One region of the Halomonas sp. 5021 genome, then DNA from elsewhere that is predicted to be linked to it. Evidence: predicted binding sites of a transcription regulator. Region 1 holds the regulator's gene; each other region holds the start of a gene.

Evidence for each region. The regulator PhoB, encoded in region 1, activates phosphate uptake and scavenging genes when phosphate is short. The targets are predictions, from matches to a motif close to TGTCATANNNNTGTCANA.
Region 2: R3F64_RS05990 (PhoX family protein) is a predicted target of PhoB. The motif match lies at 1,180-1,197, and genes of this name have one in related genera.
Region 3: phnC (phosphonate ABC transporter ATP-binding protein) is a predicted target of PhoB. The motif match lies at 1,283-1,300, and genes of this name have one in related genera.

Annotation. Positions count from the first base shown of each region.
Region 1 covers NZ_JAXOVU010000002.1:200,718-202,986, forward strand. Annotated here, with positions in the region: gene ubiA (4-hydroxybenzoate octaprenyltransferase) at 1-749, shown strand, start outside; gene phoB (phosphate regulon transcriptional regulator PhoB) at 828-1,517, shown strand; gene phoR (phosphate regulon sensor histidine kinase PhoR) at 1,520-2,269, shown strand, end outside.
Region 2 covers NZ_JAXOVU010000002.1:492,378-494,646, reverse strand. Annotated here, with positions in the region: gene R3F64_RS05990 (PhoX family protein) at 1-1,068, opposite strand, end outside; gene R3F64_RS05985 (YbaN family protein) at 1,263-1,637, shown strand; gene R3F64_RS05980 (Lrp/AsnC family transcriptional regulator) at 1,655-2,161, opposite strand.
Region 3 covers NZ_JAXOVU010000009.1:98,124-100,392, forward strand. Annotated here, with positions in the region: gene phnD (phosphate/phosphite/phosphonate ABC transporter substrate-binding protein) at 1-374, opposite strand, end outside; gene phnC (phosphonate ABC transporter ATP-binding protein) at 371-1,216, opposite strand; gene R3F64_RS14420 (methyl-accepting chemotaxis protein) at 1,519-2,269, shown strand, end outside.

The sequences.
Region 1 (2,269 bases):
TCATCTTTATCGCCGGGGTATACGTCATGCGCGCAGCGGGCTGCGTGGTCAATGATTATGCCGATCGTCACGTCGATGGCCACGTCAAACGTACCCGACAGCGCCCGCTGGCTACCGGGCGGATCAGTGAAACCGAGGCCCAACTGCTGTTTATCGGGCTGGTGACGGCGGCCTTCATGCTGGTGCTGTTGACCAATTGGTTTACCGTGTTGCTGTCGGTGGGCGGCGTGGTATTGGCGTTTATCTACCCGTTCATGAAGCGCTACACGCATTTTCCCCAGGTAGTGCTAGGGGCGGCGTTTTCCTGGGCGATTCCGATGGCGTTCGGTGCGGTCCTTGGCCATGTGCCGGTAGAGGCATGGCTGCTGTTCTTTGCCAATGTGCTGTGGACGGTTGGCTATGATACCCAGTACGCCATGGTTGATCGTGACGACGATATCAAGATTGGCATTAAATCGACGGCCGTGTTGCTGGGTAATGCCGACCGGCTGGTGATCGGGCTGCTTCAGCTGGCCACGCTGGCATTGCTGGCCTGGGTGGGCGCGCGCCTCGGGCTGGGCGGTTTTTTCTGGCTCGGCCTGGCGGGGATGGCGGCGACGTTTATTCACCAGCAGCGCTTGATCCGTCACCGTGAGCGGGATGCCTGTTTTCTGGCGTTTCTGAATAATCACTGGTCGGGCCTGCTGGTGTTTGCCGGTATTGCGCTGAGTTGGTGGCCAACGGCTGGCGAATCTCTGTCAATGTCATAGAATTGTCATCAAGTCATGGTGTGATCGTCATGTACCTGTCACTGGATTACTTTCTATCGGACACCGTGAGGCTCTGGAATGACCGCCAAGACCGTCTTGATCGTCGATGATGAAGCATCCATTCGCGAGATGATCGCGGTGGCGCTGGAAATGGCCGACTACCGTGTTCTTGAAGCGGACAACGCTCAGGATGCCCACGCCATGGTCGTTGATCATCAGCCTGACCTGCTATTGCTCGACTGGATGATGCCCGGTACCAGCGGCATCGAGTTGGCTCGGCGCCTCAAGCGCGAGGAAACCACCGCCGAACTGCCGATCATCATGCTCACCGCCAAGGGTGAAGAAGACAATAAGATACAGGGGCTTGAAGCGGGGGCCGACGATTATATCACCAAGCCGTTTTCGCCCCGTGAACTCGTGGCACGCCTCAAGGCCGTGCTGCGTCGTGCGACCCCACGTGGCGTGGAAGATCCCATCGAAATTAATGGGTTGCTGCTTGATCCGGTGGGCCACCGGGTAAGTGCCTACGGTAAAGCGCTGGATATGGGGCCGACCGAATACCGGCTGTTGCAATTCTTCATGACCCATCAGGAAAGGGCCTACACACGTAGCCAGTTACTCGACCAGGTGTGGGGCGGTAATGTGTACGTGGAAGAGCGCACTGTGGATGTTCATATTCGTCGGCTACGCAAAGCCCTGGGCGACGGACATCAGAACTTGATCCAAACGGTACGCGGTACGGGCTACCGCTTCTCCGCTCGAGCTTAACCGTGCGTTTGTGGAGCCGTGAGCTTTGGCGTTTGCTAGGTTGGGCGGCACTCGGCATCTGCCTGGGATGGCTACTTGGCCTGCCGGGCCTGGGGTTGGCCGGTGGCTTCGCGATGTGTCTGGTCTACCACTTGCGGCAATTGCGCGCCGCTTACCGCTGGCTGACGCAACGCCCGCAGGATGAACCGCCGGCCGCAGGAGGACTGTGGGGCGAATTGTTTGATCGTTTGTACCGATATCAGAAAAGCCAACGGATTACCCAGGGCCGTCTCCGCTCGACGCTTGCCCGCATTCAAGAATCCTCGGAAGCCATGCGCGATAGCGTGGTGATGCTCGACCGTCACGGCGACCTGGAGTGGTGGAACAGCGCTGCCAGCAATATGCTGGGGCTACAAACCGCTCACGACCGTGGACAACATATTACCAATCTGCTTCGCGACCCGCGGTTCATCAGCTATTTCAACGCCCGCGACTACAGTGAGCCGCTGACGCTCACGTCGCCGATCGATGAGCGTCGCATTTTGCAGTACCAGATTACCCTTTATGGTGACGACGAGCGCCTGGTCATGGCGCGCGATATTACGCGCTTGCATCAGCTAGAGCAGATGCGCCGCGACTTCGTTGCCAACGTCTCCCATGAGCTGCGCACACCGTTAACCGTGTTATCGGGCTATCTCGAAACCTATGGCGAAATGGCGGACCAGCTTCCACCCCGATTGGGGCGCAGCATTGGGCAGATGCAGGCTCAGACA
Region 2 (2,269 bases), 290 kb from region 1:
GCCTAACCAGCAACCTTCATGGCGGAAACGGCCTAGTGCCGTGCGTTTTACGGCACGAGCACCGCTATAGGGATCGATTTCGACCTGGTAACCGAAGGTGCGCGCTTCGTTACGGTAATCGTCTTCGGCGCGCTCACCGCGTGGAGTGATATCAAAGCGGGCAAACTCATCGTTCTCTTCAGAAGCATCACCCGCCGAGGTTTCCCAGGCATAGCGGCCGCGTTCAGTGGGAATACCAATGCGGGCGTCGTCCTGGAAGCGCTCGCCGGTGTGAACAAAGACGTTAGGCCAGTTCTCTTCGCAGGCAATGTAGGTGCCCCAGGGCGTTACCCCGTTACCGCAGTTATTATTGGTACCGCGGGTTTGGGTGCCTGCTGGCGAAAAGTGAGTTTTAACATAGTCACTGCCCGCCACGGGGCCAGCCAGATCCATTTCCGTTGCGCTGGTAAAGCGGCGGTTATAGCGGGAGCCCGGCACATGCGCCCATTGGCCGCTGGCGTCTTTTTCAACCTCGACAAGGGTGATACCGTGCGCATTGATCTCGGTGCGCGACTCCGCCGCCGGGCGTTGCCCTTCATCCGCATTGGTGGGGCCGCCCTGGGGTGCCCAGAGTGCCGACTGGTCGATATATTCATTGTTGAGTGCCAGAACAAAACGGCGTGAGGCGCTGTCAGCGTCCAGGGCAAACCCCGCCATGCCGTCATGGTGCATGCCCACGCTTTCCGCCTGACGCTCGGCGGTCATTGGCTGGTCGGGCTGCCAACTGCCGCCCGCGCTTAACGGTGTGCCCCAGGGCACCAAGACTTGGGCCACGTAACCGTCTGGCACCACCACGGCATCGGTGCGTGATCCTTGAACCGCCTCAAACGCCAGCGTCAGGGGTGTTTTTTGGGCGCCGCTGGAGGCAAGCGCTTGCGCCGCACCGCCAAAGCTTAGCATCGAGGCAGCCGCCATGCTCAAACCACCGCGCATCACATCGCGCCGGGATACATGGTGCGCCAATACTTCGGCGAAAGGTTGATTGCCGCTTTGGTTAAACAGGCGATGATCTTCGATCTCTTTACTCATTGTGGTCTCCCCCTGATCGTTTGTAGGCCAACGATTGAACGTTAGGAGACACTAAAGAAGCTAAATGACAATACGATGGCGGAGTGCCTGCATTTATATGAAGATTGTCTGTGTGGCAAAGCCGTGACATAAGCCCATACTTATTCAACACTCAGCACGATGACGTTATTGAAGCGTGCCCAACAGGAGCAACAATGAGACTGATCCGCCTCATGTGGGTCGTGCTGGCAGGGTTGAGTTTTAGCATCGGTGTCCTCGGCATTTTTCTGCCCCTGCTGCCTACCACCGTCTTTATGCTAATAGCCGTTTACTGCGCCTCCAAAGGGTCGCCTCGCTTCGAGGCCTGGATCCGCTCCCGCCACTATGTGGGCCCACTGCTGGTCACTTGGGAGCAGGAGCGGGCTATCTCCAGACGCGGAAAATTGGCGGCCGTCAGCACGATCGCGTTGAGTGCACTGATCACGGCTTGGTCGCTCGGCCCCGGCTGGACGCGCTGGGGCGTGATCGCCCTACTGATGCTGATTGCCCTTTGGCTGGCCACCCGGCCAGAGCCGTCTTCCTCGCCTTAGCCAAGACTACAGCAGGGCTAAACCACCACCTTATGGGTCGACACAACCTGACGCAGCCCCATGAACGAACGGATCTGGCGCACGCCGGGCAGGTAGAGTAACTGCTCAGCATGCAATTTATTGAAGCTTTGGCTATCCCGGGTGCGCACCAGCATAAAGTAGTCGAATTCCCCGGTGACCACATGGCACTCCATACAGCCGGATACCTTCTGGGCCGCCTCTTCAAAGGCAGCGAAGGATTCCGGCGTCGAGCGATCCAGCACCACGCCAATCAGCACCACCATCCCCGCCTGTAGCTGCTCCGGGTCTAGATGCGCCACCACCCGGCTGATCACCCCGTCCCGTTTGAGCTTTTCCACTCGGCGTAAACAGGCCGCTGGGCTCAAGCTCACCTGCTCTGCCAGCGCCACATTGGAGAGTGTGGCGTCGTCTTGCAGCAGTTTGAGAATACGCCGGTCTGTTCGGTCCAGTTCAGCCGCCTGATCATCAGGCTCAGCGCCTGAACGGGAGGTTTTTGAGCGCACTATTATTTACCTTATTGACCTTTAGACACTATTTAAACCCATATAAAGCATTTAACACCAACACTTGCTGCTTTAACACGTCTTATTTTGCAACACAAAAATCGCAGC
Region 3 (2,269 bases), on a different contig from region 1:
TTGGCAATAATGATGGAGCGGTAGGTGGGCTTGCCATCCACAATCATGGCCGCAAAGGGTTCGATCTCGCTTTTGCTTTTTGCCATCACATAGGAGAGGGGCCCGAAGTAGGCGAGGTCGATGCGACCAAAACGCATGGCTTCGATCATGGAGGAGTAATCTGTAGTGACAATTAGCTCAATTTCTTTGCCAAGCGTGCTTTCAAGATAGTCTTTCAATGGCTGGTTGCGTTTGATCAGTTCAGAAGCGTTTTCATCAGGGAGCAGTGCGACTTTTAACAGGTCTGGATTTGGATCAGGATCCGCAGCTAAGGCCGACACGGTCATTCCAGCCATAAGACAGATAGCGAAGAAAAAGCTGAATAGCGGTTTCATTGTGCAATCTCCAGTTTTATCGAAGTGGTATTCGCGGATTGAGGGTTGGGGTTGGTGGTTTCATCGGCTTCGGGTAAAACCCCTGGCGCACCGTGGTAAATCTCATCCAGGTGGCATTGCTGTAACTGTGCCGGGGCTGCATCGAAAACGATTTGGGCATTCGCTAAACCAATAATGCGGTCAGCAAACCGCTGGGCATATTCCAGCTGGTGCAGTGAAATAATGGCGGTAATACCATCTTCACGGCATATGTCTCGCAATAATGTAAGCACTCGCTCAGAGGTTGCCGGGTCAAGGCTGGCCACTGGCTCGTCCGCCAGGATCATGGCGGGCTGCTGCGCCAAGGCACGCGCAATGCCCACGCGCTGCTGCTGCCCTCCGGAAAGCTGATCGACCCTGGTAAGCGCCTTCTCAGCCAGGCCTACGCGATCCAGGCAGTGCAGGGCAAGCTCCTGTTCCTGCCTGGGTAGCGGAAACAAACTGCGCCAGGTGCTGTGGTAAGCAAGCCGACCCATCAGCACATTCTGGAGTGCCGTGTGGCGTTCAATGAGCTGATGATGCTGGAAAACCATGGCGGTTTTGCACCGATGGCGGCGTACCGTAGTAATGGTTTCGAGCGCACCTAGTTCAGCCGAGATCACTTTGCCGGTGCTGGGCCGCACCAAGTGGTTGAGGGAGCGCAGTAACGTAGATTTACCTGCACCGGAAAGACCGAGTAGAACCGTAAACTCGCCTTTGTGGAAATCAACGGTGGTGGGTCGGAGTGCGAGAACATTCCCAGGATATGTCACCCCCATTTTCTCGATGCGGAGCATTAAGTCAGAGAATTGAACAGGCTCCATTGGATCACCTTCTGCAATGTATGAGCTCACTTGATTGTGACTCACAATGCAACGTTAGCGCTCCTAGGTGACAAAGCTGTGTCATGCAGATGATAAGTTAATGACCATCAAAGGGGGCGGGCAGCATGTAATGACATAAGAAATTGGCGCTTTATAAGTTAAAAAAATTTAATGTTTCTGTGCGCGTGCCGATAATGCATTTTGCTTGGTATCAAGATGCGTTGGGCCTAAACACTTGAAGTTACCGAGATGGCTTCCACCTGCCCAATGCAACGCGCTGCGGGCTTTCACGAGATCCCCCCATGCTACTTCTGAATCGAAGCGTTAAACTGCGGCTTGCCGTGAGTTTAGGCGCGTGCATCTTAATGTTAATTGTTGTCGGTATTATCGGTCTCTACAGTCTCAGCAAAACCAACGATGCCCTCAACAGTACTTATGAGGGGAACGTACTCACCTTGGGTGATCTTATTAAGGTCAACCAAGCACTGCTCGGCAACCGGGTAAAGATAACGGCCGAGCAGCGTGATCGAACCCCGGCATCTGCTATAACAACGAAACAAGAGGTTGCGGAGAACGATGCCATTATCGACGCCGCCTGGAATGATTACTTCCCTGAGCGTGTTTCTGGTGATCAAGAGCGTGCAATAGCCGAAAGCTTTATCGTGTCGCTAGCCAGTCTGCGTGCCGGTATTGACGATATTAACGCGGCAATGATTGGCAATGATTATGACGCCGCCAGAGAGATAGCCACCACCACGCTACGTGCTGAATACCCTAAAGTGCTCACGGCGATTCAGGGCCTTATCGACCTTAACAGCGCCCAAGCCGCCGCCAATAACCAGCAGTCATCAAGCGACTATATTTGGACGCGCAACTTCGTTATAGGCGTTATGGTGGCGGCGATCATCTTCGGCATTCTGCTCTCAATATGGTTGGTTCGCGGCATCATGACACCGCTGGGCAAGGCGCAAGCACTTGCCAACGCCATGGCTGAAGGCAGGCTCGATAACGACGTCGACGCTTCAGCCAAGGATGAGTTTGGTGTGATGCTCA